4 regions of the Pseudomonas chaetocerotis genome follow, and region 3 is predicted to be linked to each of the others. Evidence: riboswitches for the same ligand, from Rfam matches in the RefSeq annotation. Region 3 holds a riboswitch; each other region holds the start of a gene.
The links. Region 3 has a riboswitch for cobalamin ahead of H3221_RS04660 (TonB-dependent receptor). Riboswitches for the same ligand answer to the same signal wherever they lie in the genome.
Positions count from the first base shown of each region.

Region 1: linked by a shared signal. The riboswitch ahead of H3221_RS07285 (energy-coupling factor ABC transporter permease) and the one ahead of H3221_RS04660 (TonB-dependent receptor) in region 3 are both predicted to bind cobalamin.
Region 2: linked by a shared signal. The riboswitch ahead of cobO (cob(I)yrinic acid a,c-diamide adenosyltransferase) and the one ahead of H3221_RS04660 (TonB-dependent receptor) in region 3 are both predicted to bind cobalamin.
Region 4: linked by a shared signal. The riboswitch ahead of H3221_RS07915 (TonB-dependent receptor domain-containing protein) and the one ahead of H3221_RS04660 (TonB-dependent receptor) in region 3 are both predicted to bind cobalamin.

Region 1 is NZ_JACFYX020000003.1:215,032-218,904, forward strand. Features, by position in the region: gene amn (AMP nucleosidase) at 1-804, opposite strand, end outside; gene H3221_RS07280 (hypothetical protein) at 872-1,600, shown strand; gene H3221_RS07285 (energy-coupling factor ABC transporter permease) at 1,745-2,425, opposite strand; cobalamin riboswitch at 2,479-2,681, opposite strand; gene H3221_RS07290 (acyl-CoA dehydrogenase family protein) at 2,734-3,873, opposite strand, start outside.
Region 2 is NZ_JACFYX020000004.1:329,530-333,402, reverse strand. Features, by position in the region: gene H3221_RS09785 (C40 family peptidase) at 1-510, shown strand, start outside; gene H3221_RS09780 (C40 family peptidase) at 595-1,119, shown strand; gene H3221_RS09775 (hypothetical protein) at 1,126-1,446, shown strand; cobalamin riboswitch at 1,480-1,689, shown strand; gene cobO (cob(I)yrinic acid a,c-diamide adenosyltransferase) at 1,875-2,486, shown strand; gene H3221_RS09765 (cobyrinate a,c-diamide synthase) at 2,486-3,778, shown strand; gene bluB (5,6-dimethylbenzimidazole synthase) at 3,769-3,873, shown strand, end outside.
Region 3 is NZ_JACFYX020000002.1:146,319-150,191, reverse strand. Features, by position in the region: gene H3221_RS04665 ((2Fe-2S) ferredoxin domain-containing protein) at 1-468, shown strand, start outside; cobalamin riboswitch at 603-796, shown strand; gene H3221_RS04660 (TonB-dependent receptor) at 1,131-3,239, shown strand; gene H3221_RS04655 (ABC transporter ATP-binding protein) at 3,239-3,873, shown strand, end outside.
Region 4 is NZ_JACFYX020000003.1:354,271-358,143, reverse strand. Features, by position in the region: gene H3221_RS07920 (cobalamin-binding protein) at 1-730, shown strand, start outside; gene H3221_RS07915 (TonB-dependent receptor domain-containing protein) at 796-2,643, opposite strand; cobalamin riboswitch at 2,731-2,923, opposite strand; gene dxs (1-deoxy-D-xylulose-5-phosphate synthase) at 3,002-3,873, opposite strand, start outside.

The DNA of each region.
Region 1 (3,873 bases), on a different contig from region 3:
GGCCATGCCGCGCTCGATCACCACGTTGCCCGGCAACACCATGCGGGTGAAACGCGAGTCGCCCACCAGCATGTCCAGGCCGTGGCGAATGAACTGATCGACGTAGCGGTGATAATTGGTCAGCAGGATCCACGGCTGCACATGGCGCCAGTCGCTGCCGGTGTAGTGCTGGATGCGCTTGAGGGAGAAGTCGGTGCGCGCCGCGTCGAACAGCGCCAGCGGCAGCGGATCGATGTTCTCCCAGTCGTACAGGCCATCGGCGGTGCCGTCGGTGGCAGCGGACAGGTCGGTGCTGGGGAATACGCGCGCCAACTCGGCGGCGGTTACGCCACTGCCAGCCAGCTCATCGCCACCCTCGACCACGTACGGGTAGGGAATGTTCTGCTGGCTGCGGCCGACTTCCACACGCAGGGTGAAGTCGTTCATCAGCGGGCTCAACTGCTCCAGCAAGTATTTGCGGAAGGCCGCCGGCTGGGTCACGGTGATGGCGTAGGTGCCCGGCACCTGCACCTTGGCGTAGGCGCGCACGGTGGTCGGCACCTCGCCCTGGCACAGGTAGGTCAGGCGCAATTCGGGATAACGGAACAGGCAGTGCTCGCTGGCATCGGGGCGGATGCGCTCCTTGAGGTAACGCTTGAGCGCCTGGCTCAACGCACCGGTGGCTTCCTGGTGCAGGGCGGCAAGACGGTCGACCGCCTCTTCGGGGGTGTGGGCAATGATGAAATCATCTGAGCAGGCTTTCACAGTGCATCTTCCTGACTGAACGTACGCCCCTATCTTGCCTGCATACGGTGACGAAAACATAGCGCGACAGCCCTCGCGCATCACTGCTAGCGACTAGGCTTGGATCAACTCGTCAGAGATCACCATCATGCCCCGTGCAATCGTTCTGCTGTTAGCCATGGTCTCATGCTCAAGCATTCAGGCCGGTGAACTCGACGGTCATTACCGAGCAACCCTCGACGGCCAGCCGAGCGAGCTGATCCTGCGCCAGAGCGACTCCGTGGTGGAAGGCGAGTATGTGGAAAGCCAGCGCCTGCGCCTGATCGTCAAAGGCCACTACGACGGCAAGCTGCTGCGTGCCGAAATCAGCGACCCACAGACCGGACTGCTACTGGCCAACATGAACGCCACCTATGCCAATGCCATGCTCAATACCAGCATCGCCGCGCGCGATCCACGCAACGGCGAAGTGTTAGAGCGCCAGGCTCTCTTTCAGCGTGAAGCGGTAGCCATAGCGGCGACGCCGTCCACTGCCGGCGCTCAGGAGCCGGCGCTTGTTGGCACCTGGGTACACGAGAAGATCATCAACAGCGGCGGCACCAACTTCGCCTCGTTCAACACCCTGATGACCCTGCAATTGAACGCCGATGGCAGCGTCACGCAGTGGGCTCGCTCGGTCGGCGGCGGCAACGACTGGAACTACGACAGCCCTGGCGAGGTGCAGTACAGCGGCCACTGGCGCAGCCAGGACGGCATGCTGATGGTGCGCCTGACAGGCACCGCCGACTATCAACCCGCCGCCTACTACCGCTTCAGCGACCCGTACCTGGTCACCGAAAGCAATACCGGCAAGATCATCTGGCAGCGCCGCCGTTAGCGTAACAGTCGCGCAGCGACGCCTTCCTTCATGCTCCTCTCCCTTTGGAAAAGGTGGCGCGAAGCGCCGGATGAGGGCAGGCATGCAGCACAGGCTTTCATCATCCAGAACGCTTCTTGGCGCATGACCGTCAGCGCGACGAGGTCAGGCTGGCTGGTGCAGACGCACGTTGAACAGCGGCCCCTGACTGAAACGCGACAGCGCCTTGGCACCGGCCAGCACGCCCAGGTCGATCAGCGGCTCGATCAGGATCACGCTCATGTAGGCCAGGCCGAAGCTGCCCACGGCCGCCAGGTTTTCGCTGGAGAAACCGTGGCCGTAAAAGGCCCAGAACGCCACCCAGGCGACGATGCCGCCCTGATAAGCGGTCGAAAGCGCCAGCGCCTGCTTGTAGGAAAGATCGATGTAGGCGGTGCCCGGCGCGACGATGCGCTTGGCCAGCAGGCTGATGCCCCACAGCGGGATCAACAGCGTGGTGACATTCATGCCGTACTGCGGCAGGTCGAACTGAGCGAACAGCAGTCCTTGCAGCAGCAGACCTGCCGCCAGGCCAATGCCCGCGGCACCGGCACCAAACAGCAGGAGCAGGGTCGAACCGAGGATCAGATGCACCTCGGAAACGCCCACCGCATGATGCGGGAACACTTCGAAAAAGCAGAACACCAGGGCGGTGGTCAGCAGGCTGCGGAGCGCCAGGGCAGCGACACCGCCGTTGTTGCGTACGCTGTCCTGGGCGAGTTTGGCGGTCAGGCCGAAGGCAGTGACGGCCGTTGCGTAGCTAAGCAGGATCTTGGCGCCTTCGACGACGTCCGGTTCGATATGCATGCGAGTTCCTTTGCCGCGCCCACCGCGCGACGATTCGGATGAGGGAGTGGGCGAAACGCCCGTTGTCGATGGCAGGTCTCCTGGCTCACGGCTTGGCACTCCGCCCGCCTTCCCGACCGAAGTCAGTGGCATCAGGGCATCGTTCGCCGCTTACAGTTGCGGGGGCAGCCAGGGCATTGGCGAGATTCGCCGCACCCTGTTCCCTTTTCATCCGCGCCACAGGCGTGCACGCAGAACCATCGGCCGCAAGATTACTCGCCTGCCCGGCTAAAAAACAGCGCGCCAGGCAATCCGCCCTCGGCACTCGCTCAGGGCAGATGGGGCGTGCTGCGCGCCAGCAGCGCCTCGACGTCAACACCGCGCGGCAGCGTGCCATAGACGCGGCCGCGACCTTCCAGGCGGCTGGCGATGAAAGCGTCGGACACATTGGCATTGCCTGCCTCCAGCAGCAGCTTGGCCTGCAACGCCACGGCCATGTCTTCGGTAAGCTGGCGGGCGCGGTAATGGATGTCGGAGGTATCGGAAAAATCGGCCTTCAGCCGCTGGATATGCGCCTTCAGGCGAACATCGCCGTGGCCATCACCCAGCTCGGCGAACAGCGCGTCGAGCACGCCGGGCTCCTTGGACATGGCACGCAGCACGTCCAGGCACTGCACGTTGCCCGAGCCTTCCCAGATCGAGTTGACCGGCGCTTCACGATACAGGCGCGGCATGATGGTTTCCTCGACGTAGCCAGCGCCGCCCATGCATTCGCTGGCCTCGTAGATCATTTCCGGCGCGCGCTTGCAGATCCAGTACTTGCCCACGGCAGTAACCAGACGGGCAAACTTGTCTTCCTGCTCATCATGCTGATGGTCGAGCGCGCGGCCCATGCGCATGCACAGCGCCAGCGCGGCTTCGCTCTCCAGCGCCAGGTCGGCGAGCACGTTCTGCATCAACGGCTGGTCGGCGAGCAGCTTGCCACCCACCTGGCGATGCGCGCAGTGGTGCGCGGCCTGGGTCAACGCCTGGCGCATCAGGCTGCTGGAGCCGACCATGCAATCGAAGCGGGTCATGGCCACCATCTCGATGATGGTCGGCACGCCGCGCCCTTCCTCACCGAGCATCCAGGCGAAAGCGCCTCGGTATTCCACCTCGCTGGAGGCGTTGGCCCAGTTGCCCAGCTTGTTCTTCAGTCGCTGGATGTAGAACGCGTTGCGCGTGCCATCCGGCCGGTGACGCGGCAGCAGAAAGCACGACAGGCCCTTGTCGGTGTACGCCAGGGTGAGAAAGGCGTCGCACATCGGCGCCGAGCAGAACCATTTGTGCCCCACCAGTTCATAGCCCTGTCCCGGCCCGCCAAGACCGATGGGATAGGCCCGTGTGGTATTCGCGCGTACATCGGTGCCGCCCTGCTTCTCGGTCATGGCCATGCCAATGGTGACGCCGGACTTCTGCTCCATCGGCAG
Region 2 (3,873 bases), on a different contig from region 3:
GCTCGTCCGCTGTCTCAGCAGGTTCAGCCTGCCGACGATGAAATCAATGCGCTAACCGATGACAAACCCTATGAAATGCCGCAGCTGGCAGACAGTCTGCTGGAGCTTGGGCGTTCGCTGGTCGGCACGCGCTATCGCTACGGCGGCACCTCGGTGCAATCCGGTTTCGATTGCAGCGGTTTCGTCGGCTACCTGTTCCGCGAAGAAGTCGGCCTGGAGCTGCCACGCTCCACGCGTGAGCTGATCAACCTCGATGCGCCGAAGGTGGCGCGTGCCGATCTCGAACCGGGTGATCTGATCCTGTTCAACGATCGTGGTCGTGGTCGCGTCAGCCACGCCGGCATCTATCTGGGGGATGACCAGTTCATCCACTCCAGCAGCAGTCGCAGCGGTGGTGTGCGCATCGACAGTCTCGATGACAGCTACTGGAACCGCAGTTATCTGCAGGCCAAGCGCGTCCTTGCGTTGGCTCCGGTGGAAGAACAGGTCGCAGCCAAGCGTCACAACTGATGTATCACGGCGTACCCTCAGGGTTGCGCCGTTCGTCGTGAATCGGCAGAGTAGAGCGCATTCAGGCTCAGGATCGCCTCGCTTATGCCCGCCACGACCCGTGTTGCCCTCATCGCTCTCGCTCTGCTGCTGAGTGCCTGCAGCAGTCGCGCGCCTTCTCCCCAGCCTGGTTACACCCCTCCAGTCTCCTCGTCCTCCTATCAGGGCGGCGCTGAGGACGTGTTGTTCCGCGCCCTTGGCCTGGTCGGTACGCCGTATCGCTACGGTGGCAACACCCCGGAAGGCGGTTTCGACTGCAGCGGCCTGATCGGCTACGTTTATCGCGATGCCGCTGGTATCAGTTTGCCGCGTTCGACGCGTGAGCTGAGTGCCATGCGCACACCTGATGTCCGCCGCGACGCCCTGCAAAGCGGCGATCTGGTGTTCTTTGCCACCAATGGCGGGCGCGCTGTCAGTCATGCCGGGATCTATGTCGGCGAAGGGCGTTTCGTGCATGCGCCGTCCAGTGGCGGCACGGTGCGTCTGGATAGCCTCGACAACGTCTACTGGCAGCGTGTCTACCTCGATGCCAAGCGGGTCATCACGCCAGAGCTCGCGCGTAATCCCTGAGCAGCCATGGTCGATCCCATTCGCCTGCCGCCTCAGCCCGAGTTCTGCGAGCTGTGCGCACGCCCAGTCGCGTTGACCCGGCATCACCTGATTCCCAAGGCGCTGCACGACAAGGTGTATGTGCAGAAGCGCTATCCCCGTCATGAACGAATTACCGCCACGCTGTGGGTTTGCCGCGCCTGCCATAACCAGATTCATCGGCTTTTCAGCGAAAAGGAGCTGGCGCTGACCTACAACAGCCGCGAGGCGCTGCTGAGCGACGAGCGTTTGCGAACGTTCGTCGACTGGTTGGCGCGCAAGCCGCCCGGGTTCATGCCCAGGCATTGAGCGGCGTTGACGGGCAGGGCTGCCAGCCTCTACCCTGCGCGCCTTGCTTCAGGTGCCCCGCGTTGCCGTGAATGGCGGCCAAGGGGTGAAACAGGGAAGCCGGTTCCAATGCCGGCGCTGCCCCCGCAACGGTAGGTGAGTCAAACGTCGCTTCAGTCCACTGTGTATGTGCACGGGAAGGCGCGACGCAGAACCCATGGTTCACTCACAAGCCCGGAGACCGGCCTGTAGCAGTTTCACGGCATCGCGGAGGGCGTTGTCCGGCCAACGCTTCGGTTCTCCGGGGCGTTCGTGTTTTTTGTCTTCCGCTCGCCTGACCAGCCATTAGCGCCTGAACGAGGATGTGCGGATCATTGCCGCGTCGTTTTCCTCGTTGCCGTTCCACTGCCTATCAAACCGGTGGGACGGGCGCCTGACAGGATCACCGCATGAGCGAATCGACCGACCGCGATGCCCGCCACAAGGCGCGCATGCAACGCAAGAAAGCCCTGATCGACGAAAAGATCGCCCAGGCCCAGGATGAATACGGCCTGCTGCTGGTGCACAGCGGCAATGGCAAGGGCAAGAGCAGCAGCGCCTTCGGCATGGTCGCGCGTGCCCTGGGTCATGGCATCAAGGTCGGCGTGGTGCAGTTCATCAAGGGTGCGGCCAGCACCGGTGAAGAAACCTTCTTCCGCCGTTTTCCCGAGGAAGTCAGCTATCACGTGATGGGCGAAGGCTTCACCTGGGAAACCCAGGATCGCCAGCGTGATATCGCCAAGGCTCAGCAAGCCTGGGCGGTGGCCCAGCGCCTGCTCAGTGATGAGTCGGTCGGCCTGGTGCTGCTGGACGAGCTGAACATAGCCCTCAAGCATGGCTACCTCGAACTGGACACGGTGCTGGCCGATATCGAAGCCCGGCCACTGTTGCAGCATGTGGTGGTGACCGGGCGCGGCGCCTTGCCTGGGATGATCGAGGCGGCTGACACCGTCACCGACATGAGCCTGGTCAAGCACGCATTCAAGTCCGGGGTAAAAGCACAGAAGGGCATCGAATTCTGATGACCACACGTCACTGTCCGGCACTATTGATCGCTGCACCAGCTTCCGGTCAGGGCAAGACCACCGTCACCGCCGCGCTGGCGCGCCTGCATACGCGTCAGGGGCGCCGGGTTCGCGTGTTCAAATGCGGCCCGGACTTCCTCGACCCGATGATCCACGCCCGCGCCAGTGGCGCGCCGGTGTATCAGCTCGACCTGGCCATGGTCGGCGAGGCGGAAAGTCGCCGGCTGCTTTGGCAGGCCGCCGGTGAGGCCGATCTGATCCTGATCGAAGGGGTGATGGGCCTGTTCGACGGCAAGCCCTCGGCGGCCGACCTGGCGCGCCATTTCGGCGTGCCGGTGCTGGGCGTGATCGACGGTGCGGCCATGGCGCAGACCTTCGGCGCCCTGGCCCACGGGCTTGCCACCTTCCAGCCAGACTTGCCCTTTGCCGGCGTGCTCGGTAATCGCGTTGCCAGCGGCCGTCATGGTGAGATTCTGCGTGATGCGCTGCCAGCGAGTATTTGCTGGTTCGGTGCGTTGCCGCGTAGCGCTGCTGTGGAGCTGCCCAGTCGCCACCTGGGGCTGGTGCAGGCGGCCGAGCTGGCTGATCTGGACGCGCGTCTGGACGCCGCGGCCGATGCGCTGGCAGCCAGTGCCAACGTCGACCTGCCGCCTGCGGTGAGCTTCGCCGCGCCGCAGGTCGATGAACTGGCGCCGCTGTTGGCTGGCGTACGCATCGGCATTGCGCGCGATGCGGCGTTCGCCTTTCTCTATCAGGCCAATCTCGATCTGTTGCAGGCGCTCGGCGCTGAGCTGCATTACTTCTCACCGCTCGCTGATCGTGAGCTACCGGAGGTGGACAGTCTTTATCTGCCGGGCGGATATCCGGAGCTATACCTGGCCGAGCTGGAAGGCAACCAGTCCATGGCTGCGTCGATCCGTGCCCATCATCAGGCCGGCAAACCCTTGCTCGCCGAATGTGGCGGCATGCTCTATCTGCTCGATGAGCTGCGCGACAAGCAGGGCGGCAGTGGGCGCATGCTCGGCCTGCTCAGCGGCAGCGCGGCCTTGCAACCGCGCCTGACCGCCCTGGCCTTGCAGCAGGTGACGCTGCCTGAAGGCGATCTGCGTGGCCACAGCTACCATCACTCGCGGCTGGAAAGCCCATTGCCGCCCCTGGCGCTCGGCCGCTGCCCGAACGGCAAGCCGGTGGCTGAGGCGGTGTATCGCCTGGGACGGCTCACGGCCAGCTATATCCACTTCTACCTGCCGTCCAACCCGGAGGCGGCCGCCGCGCTGCTATGTCCATGAGCGAGCATGCGTTCAGCCATGAGGAGCGCGCGGCGGTGTATCGCGCCATTGCCGAGCGCCGTGATATGCGCCACTTCAGCGGCGGCGAGGTACCG
Region 3 (3,873 bases):
ATCGCCGAACGCGGTGACGCAGCCGAGGTGTTCGTGGTCTGCACGGCGCTGGAGGACACCTGGCTCGATGGCCTGGGCGCGCTACTGGAACAGCGCGAAGCGCATATCCCCTGCAGCGATGTGCCGCCTGTGCCGGCGCATCACGCCTGGTCGCAGATTCCGCCGCATGCGCAGCGCCTGTTGCTGTGCAACGGTCCGCGCTGCACGCGCAAGGGCGCGTTGGGCCTGTGGAAAACCCTGCGCCAGCGGCTCAAGGCTGCCGGCAAGCTGGAGTGCGAGGGCGGCGTGCATATCACCCGCAGCCAGTGCCAGTTCCCCTGCGATCTGGGCCCGACCGCGAGCCTTTATCCACAGGGCGAGTGGTATGGCATCAAGGACGAGGCGGCGGTGATTCGTCTGGTGGATGAGCGCCTGGTGGCGGGTAGGGCGTTGCCAGAGTTGCGTATCGATGAGCAGGGCGGCCATTAGTTACACCTGCGGATAGTCCAGGTGAGGTGTCGTCACGGTGGACAAGCTGCGCGTTGTCCACCCTACGCTTAAGTCTGCCCCAAAGTGCCTCCCACAATTGCCCCAGCGCCTTGACTTGAGCGGGTGCGGGTGGTCATATCCGCCCCGCTTCAGGTGTCTCACGCCGCCGCGCGTGAGGTGAAACGGGAAGTCGGTTGAAGTCCGACGCTGCCCCCGCAACGGTAAGCGAGCGACCGCATCGAAACGCCACTGTGCGCCACGCGCATGGGAAGGCGATGCGTTCATGACCCTCGCAAGCCCGGAGACCGGCCTGGAGTCGTTTGTGTCTGGCAACCCGCGGTGGGCGGGCGTTGACTCCAGTAGGGCGCCCTCGTGCCCCTGTCTGCTGTTGCGCATTTCCATCGGATTGCCGTGCCTTTTCTCTTTGCGATGGAAGCAATATGGCGCGCCATTTCCGCTACAAGAACCTCTTTTCTTCCTGCCTGAAAGAAGGGCCTGAGGCCGTCTCCGGTTACCTGCAAAACAAGATAATGTTATGTTATAACAATAACATTATCGCTTCAGGCCAGGGTCATCAGCGGTCGTCACTGGCCGTTGCAAGGCCCGATTCCAACGCCTCGAAGCGACTCGACGAGCCTCTTCAACGCCCTGGAACTCTTCACGTGCAGCCCCTCTTGTGTTTCTGTTCTCTGCCATTGCTGCTGTTGGCTGGCGGTACCGTCATGGCCGACGAATCCGCTGTCGATCTCCCCGCTGTAACCGTCCAGGCGCAAGCCGCGGAGGAGGGCGAGACCACGCTGCACACGCCGACCACGTCCGGCTCACGCCTCGACCTGTCGGCGATGGAAACGCCGGCCAGCACCACCAGCCTGAGCGGTGCAGACGTGCGCGAGCGCAACAACCGTAGCGTGCAGGATGCCGTGACCCGCACGCCGGGCATCAGCAGCATCGGCACGCCGGGTAATGGCGGTACGGCGCTGTCGGCACGCGGTTTCAGCGGCCATTCCTCGACCATGCAACTGTACGACGGCACTCGCCAGTACATCGGCGCCGGCACCGTAACCTTCCCGGTGGACACCTGGTCGGTGCAGCGCATCGACGTGCTGCGTGGCCCGGCGTCGGTGCTCTATGGCGAAGGCGCCACGGGCGCGGTGATCAACGTGGTGCCGAAGAAGCCCTTCGCGGGTGAGATTCGCAACCAGCTGCGCCTCGGCTACGGCAGCGACGACCGCCGTCAGGCCGCGCTGGACAGCGGTGGCTCGCTGAGCGATTCGTTGAGCTACCGCTTCAACGTCAACCAACAGGCCAGCAATGGCTGGGTCGACCGCGGGGATTCGGACAGCATTGCACTCAGTGCCGCCCTGCGCTGGGCCGCCAGTGATGACCTGAGCTTCACCCTGTCTCACGATCACGGTGACCAGCGTCCCGAGCGCTACTTCGGCACCCCGCTGGTCGATGGTCACTACCGCGAAAGCATCCGCGAGCGTAACTACAACGTCGCCAACGCCGACATTCGCTATAACGACCAGATCACCCGCCTGACCACCGACTGGCACATCAACGATGTGCTGAGTGCCAGCAACCAGCTCTACTACATCAAGACCCAGCGTTACTGGCGCAACGCCGAAGCCTACCGCTGGCAGCCGGGCGATACGGTCGAGCGCAGCGAGTTCTACGAGATCAAGCACACCCAGGAGCAGGTTGGCGACCGCCAGACCTTTACCCTCGACCACGCCCTGTTCGGCCTCGACAGCCGCACGGTGGTCGGTGTGGATTACAACCGCATCCACTTCGCCCGCCAGCACGACTTTGCCAGCAGTTTCAGCGACAGCGTGCCACTGGCCGGCTCCGGTGGCGGTCATTACCAGAGCAGTGATCCGCGCGGTTACGGGTCGCGTGAGCGCAACCTGGCGCGGCAGTTCTCGCTGTTCGCCGAGAACCGTACCCAGCTCAGCGAGCGCCTGTCGCTGGTCACCGGTGTGCGCCGTGACCAGGTGCATATCCAGCGCGACAACCTGATCGATGGCAGCAGCGTTGACCGCAGCCTGAGTGGCGGCAACTGGCGCGCCGGCCTGGTCTTCGCGCTGACGCCCGATCTGTCACTGTACGGCCAGTACGCCACCAGCACCGAAGGGGTGAACAACCTGCTGACCCTCAGCCCGAGCCAGCAGCAGTTCGACCTGAGCAAAGCCAGGCAGAGCGAAATCGGCCTCAAGCAGATGTTCTGGAATGGCCAGGGCGAGTGGACGCTGGCCGCCTACCACATCGTCAAGAAGAAGCTGCTCAGCCGCGAAACCCCGACCTCGCCCACCGAGCAGATTGGCCAGCAGTCTTCCGATGGTCTGGAAGCCACGCTGGAACTGGCGCTGGGTCAGGGCTGGCAGGTGTCGGCCAACGCCGCGTTGGTGCGTGCCGAGTACGACGACTTCGTCGAAGGCGGTGGTGACCGCAGCGGCAATCGCCCGACCAACGTGCCCAGACGCACCGCCAACCTGTGGCTGAACAAGGACCTTGGTAGCGGGGTCGACGCTGGCATCGGCGCGCGTTATGTCGATGCGCGTTATGCCGACACGGCCAATACCGCCACGGTGCCCGGCTATACCGTGGTCGACGCCAACATCGCCTGGCAGGCGTTGCCGGACGTGCGCCTGGGCCTGGAGCTGAACAACCTGTTCGACCGCCAGTACGCCACCAGCGCCAACAGCGACGGCGAGCAGTGGTACCTGGGGGCGCCGCGCTCGTTCTTCGTCACTGCGGATTACAGCTTCTGATGGGGCGCCTGCACATCCGCGAGCTGGCCTGGTCGCCTGATGGGCAGCGTCCGCTGCTCGACGGCATCGACCTGGACGTTGGCGACGGCGAGTTGCTGGGGCTGATCGGCCCCAACGGCAGTGGCAAGACCAGCCTGCTGCGTTGCGCCTACCGCTTCCAGCGGCCCAGCGTCGGCTGCGTCGAGCTGGACGGCGAGGCGCTGTGGCAGCGCTCGCCGCGCTGGAGCGCGCAGCGGGTGGCGGTGGTGCTGCAGGAGTTTCCGCAGGACTTCGGCCTGCGCGTGCATGAGGTGGCGGCCATGGGCCGCACGCCGCACAAGGGCCTGTTCGATGGCGACGATGCCGACGACCAGCGCCTGGTCAGCGAGGCACTGGCGCAGGTCGGCCTCGCTGCGCTGGCGCGGCAGCCTTTTGCCCAGCTGTCCGGCGGTGAGAAGCAGCGCGCGCTGCTGGCCCGCGCCTTGGTGCAACAGCCGCAATTATTGATTCTCGATGAGCCGACCAACCACCTCGACCCGCGTTACCAACTCGAACTGCTCGGCCAGATCAAGGCGCTGGGCCTGGCGACGCTGGCCAGCTTCCACGACCTCAACCTGGCGGCGGCCTTCTGCGACCGTCTCTGCGTGCTGGATCA
Region 4 (3,873 bases), on a different contig from region 3:
CAGCCTGGCCCCCTCGCTCAGTGAAATCATGCTCGATCTGGATGCCGCCGACTTGCTGGTTGGCGTGCTCGAAGGTGATCAGCATCCTGCCGCGCTGGCGCATCTGCCAACGGTTGGCCGTTATGGCCAGCTGGAATTCGAGCGGCTGTTGCAGCTGGCGCCGGATCTGATCCTCATCGCGCCTGGCAGCGTGCCATCGGCGCAGCACGCGCAGTTGCAGCGCTTTGGCATCGACCTGCTGATCGTCGAGCCGCAGCGCCTCGAGCAGCTCGGGGAAGCTTTCGTGCGGATTGGCGAGCGGGTGGGCCGGGCAGAGCAGGGGCAGCGCTTGGCGGCCGAATTTCGCGCTGAGCTTGATACGCTGCGCCAGCGCTACCGGCGCGAGCAGCCCCTGACGGTGTTCTACCAGGTCTGGCACCAACCGCTTTACACCATCGGTGGCGAGCAATTGATCGGTGACGCCTTGCAGGTCTGCGGCGCGCGCAACCTGTTTGACGATCTAGCGCAGCCGGCGCCGCAGGTCAGCGTCGAGGCGGTGTTGGCGCGTGATCCGGACGTGATTCTTGGCGGCAGCAATGCCGAACTCACAGCCTGGCAGGCCTGGCCGCAGCTGCATGCAGTGCGGCTGGGACAGGTCTGGGCGGTACCGGACAAGGGCCTGGAACGGCCTAGCCGGCAGATGTTGGGGGCCATCGAGCAGTTGTGTGAGCGGATGGCGGGGGCGCGGTAGCCCGAAGCCCTTGGTGCGCACGGCGCCCCCTACAGCGGTCGTAGGGGGCGCCGTGCGCACCGAGGTCAGAGTTGCGGCGTCCAGGTTACGGCGAAGAGCGCAGTGCGGCCGGCGCTGTTGTAGCCGAAACGGCCATTGGGTGTGCTGTAGGTCGCTTCTGCGTAATCCTTGTCCAGCAGGTTATCCAGCTTCAGGCTCAGGCCCAGTTCCTCGTTGGCCTGCCAGGCGGCGCGTAGGCTGAGCAGGCCGTAGCCGCTCATGTCGCGCTGGTTTTCGGCATCATCGTAGCGACCACTGATCGCACGCCAGCCAGCACCGAGTGAGACATCGCCGAAGCGGCGGTCGACATCCAGGCTCAGCGTGCGTTTGGCCCGGCGCTGCAAGGTATGGCCGCTGTTGCGGTCACGTGGGTCGATCAAGGCCAGAGCGAGATTGGCCTGCCAGCCGAACAGCTCCTGCTGCACGGCCGCTTCGAAGCCATTGATCCGCGCAGTCTGGACGTTCTGCGGAATGAAATTTTCGTCCAGGACGATGGCATCTTCGATTTCGGTTCGATACAAGGACGCCTGCAATGAACCTGTGTCGCTGTAGCGGCTGCGCCATTGCAGCTCGTAGCTTTCGGAGCGCTCGGCTTGCAGGTCGGGGTTGCCGTACCACTGATCGTAGAGGTCATTGAAAGTCGGCGCACGGAAGCCTTCGCTATAGGACAGGATCAGGTCGTTGGCGCTGTTCAGGGGCAGGGTCAATGCCGCGTTCCAGGTGTTCTCGCTGCCGAACTGCTGGTTGTCGTCGTGACGAAGCCCCAGCTCGGTAGAAAATGTTTCGCCGGTGTAACGATGCTGGACGAAGGCCGCTCGGTTCCAGCGTGAGTCCTCGGCGAAGGCCGCGCTGCTGTGCAGGCGATCCTCGTACCAGTCGGCACCGACCAGCAGTTGCTGGTTATCGCTGAGCGTCAGGGTATTTACCCAGCTCACAGCGTCTCGATAGGTGGTGTAGGTAAAGAATGAATAGTCTGGCGCTGCCGGCGAGTCATCACCGCTATCGCGCTGGTCTTTGCTGTGGCCTATTTCCAGACGGCTGTTCCAGCGCTCGTTGAGCTGGCCATCGATGAAACCGGAAAGGCTGCTGACCTGAAAGTCCGTTGTCGGAAGCAGGCCGGTAAAGACGTCGTCGTATTCCACCTGTCCGCGCTGATCGAGTGCGCTGAAGCCAGCCTGTAGATCATCATTGAAGTGGTGCGACAGATTCAGGCTGAGCGAGCGGTTGCGGTAGGCGTCGTCGTCGCCATTGGTGCCGAAACCGTCGCGGGTCGCGTCAATGCCGGCTGTCTCGTCCAGGGCGGCGCCGAGGTGAAAGCGAGTGTGCTCGTCACCGCCGGAGAGGCCAAGGCTGCGCTGGTAGGTGCTGTCGCTGCCAGCCGCCAGGCGCGCGTAGGGCTTGAGGCCAGGGCCGTCGCCCTGGCGAGTGAAGATCTGAATCACCCCGCCAATGGCGTCGGAGCCGTAGAGTGCCGAACGGGCGCCACGGACCACTTCGATGCGTTCGATCTGTTCGGGAGCGAGAAACTCCAGGCTGCTGGTGCCGCTGGAGGCCGCCGCGATGCGTTGACCGTCGACCAGGACCAGGGTTTGTGCCGTGCTGGTGCCACGCAGGAACACGCCAGTCTGGCTGCCGGCACCGCCAGTGCGGACCACGCTGAGGCCTGGCACGCGTTCCAGCAGTTCGACAACGCTGCTGACTTGCAGGCGTTCGATATCCTGGCGAGTAAATACACTGGTTGCTGCTGTGGCCTGCGTTTGCGGCTCGGCCAGGCGGCCCGAAGTGATAACCAGAGGCTCGCTTAGATACGGCTCGGCAGCCAGCAGGGCAGCAGGCATGAAGCTGATGGCCAGAGCCAGACGAGACAGTTTCATTATTTTTCCTCAACGGTCGGCAGACGTTCGAGGAAGGCAGGCGCAAGCGCGGGCAGGGCAGCGCTTGACCGTGTCGCCCTCCGCAACACCAGTCGCACCGCCTTGGCCGGTCTCCGGGCTCTCGACCCGCGTCCGCCTTCCCAGGCCTGGCCCAGTGGCTGTTGGACGCGGCGCAAGCTCAGCGCTTGCTGTCGATTACCGTTGCGGGGGCAGCGTCGGCATCGCACCGACTTCCCGTTTAACGCCGCTTGCGCAGCACACCCTGGCGGAACATGAATGGCGCGCACCTTAGTGCGCGCGAGTATGAATGACAAGCAAGCCGCGCTCATTCAGCGATGAGCGGGCTTCATGCTCAGGCCTAGAGCAGGCTCAGGCGCTCGCGTACCGCGCGTTCGATACCCGCGTCGTCGAGACCGCATTCGGCGAGCATCTGGCTGGGCTTGGCGTGCTCGACGTAGTAGTCCGGCAGGCCCAGGTGCAGCACCGGTACCTGGCGATTTTCTGCAGCGAAGAATTCGCTGACCGCGCTGCCGGCGCCGCCCATGATGCTGTTTTCCTCGAGGGTCACCAGCAGCTCATGGTTGCCTGCCAGTTCGCGTAGCAGGGTTTCGTCCAGGGGTTTTACGAAGCGCATGTCGACTACAGTGGCATCCAGCGTTTCACCCACGCGCAGGGCTTCGGCCAGTTGCACGCCGAAGGCCAGCAGGGCGACGCCCTTGCCCCAGCGGCGCACGACCGCCTTGCCGATTTCCAGCGGCTCCAGGCCTGCATCGAGCGCTGCGTTGGGGCCGGTGCCGCGCGGGTAGCGCACGGCGGCCGGGCCGTCGAACAGGTGGCCGGTGGTGAGCATGCGGCGCAACTCGTTTTCGTCGCTCGGAGTCATCACCAGCATGCCGGGAATGCAGCGCAGGTAGGACAGGTCGAAGCTGCCGGCGTGGGTCGGACCGTCTTCGCCGACCAAGCCGGCGCGGTCGATGGCGAACAGCACGTCGAGGTGCTGCACGGCAACGTCGTGGATCAGTTGGTCATAGGCACGCTGGAGGAAGGTGGAATAGATCGCCACCACCGGCTTGGCGCCTTCACAGGCCATGCCGGCCGCGAGGGTCACGGCGTGCTGCTCGGCAATCGCCACGTCGAAGTAGCGCTGGGGGAAGCGCTCGCTGAAGGCCACCAGATCGGAACCTTCCTTCATCGCCGGGGTGATGCCGACCAGACGGTTGTCTGCCGCAG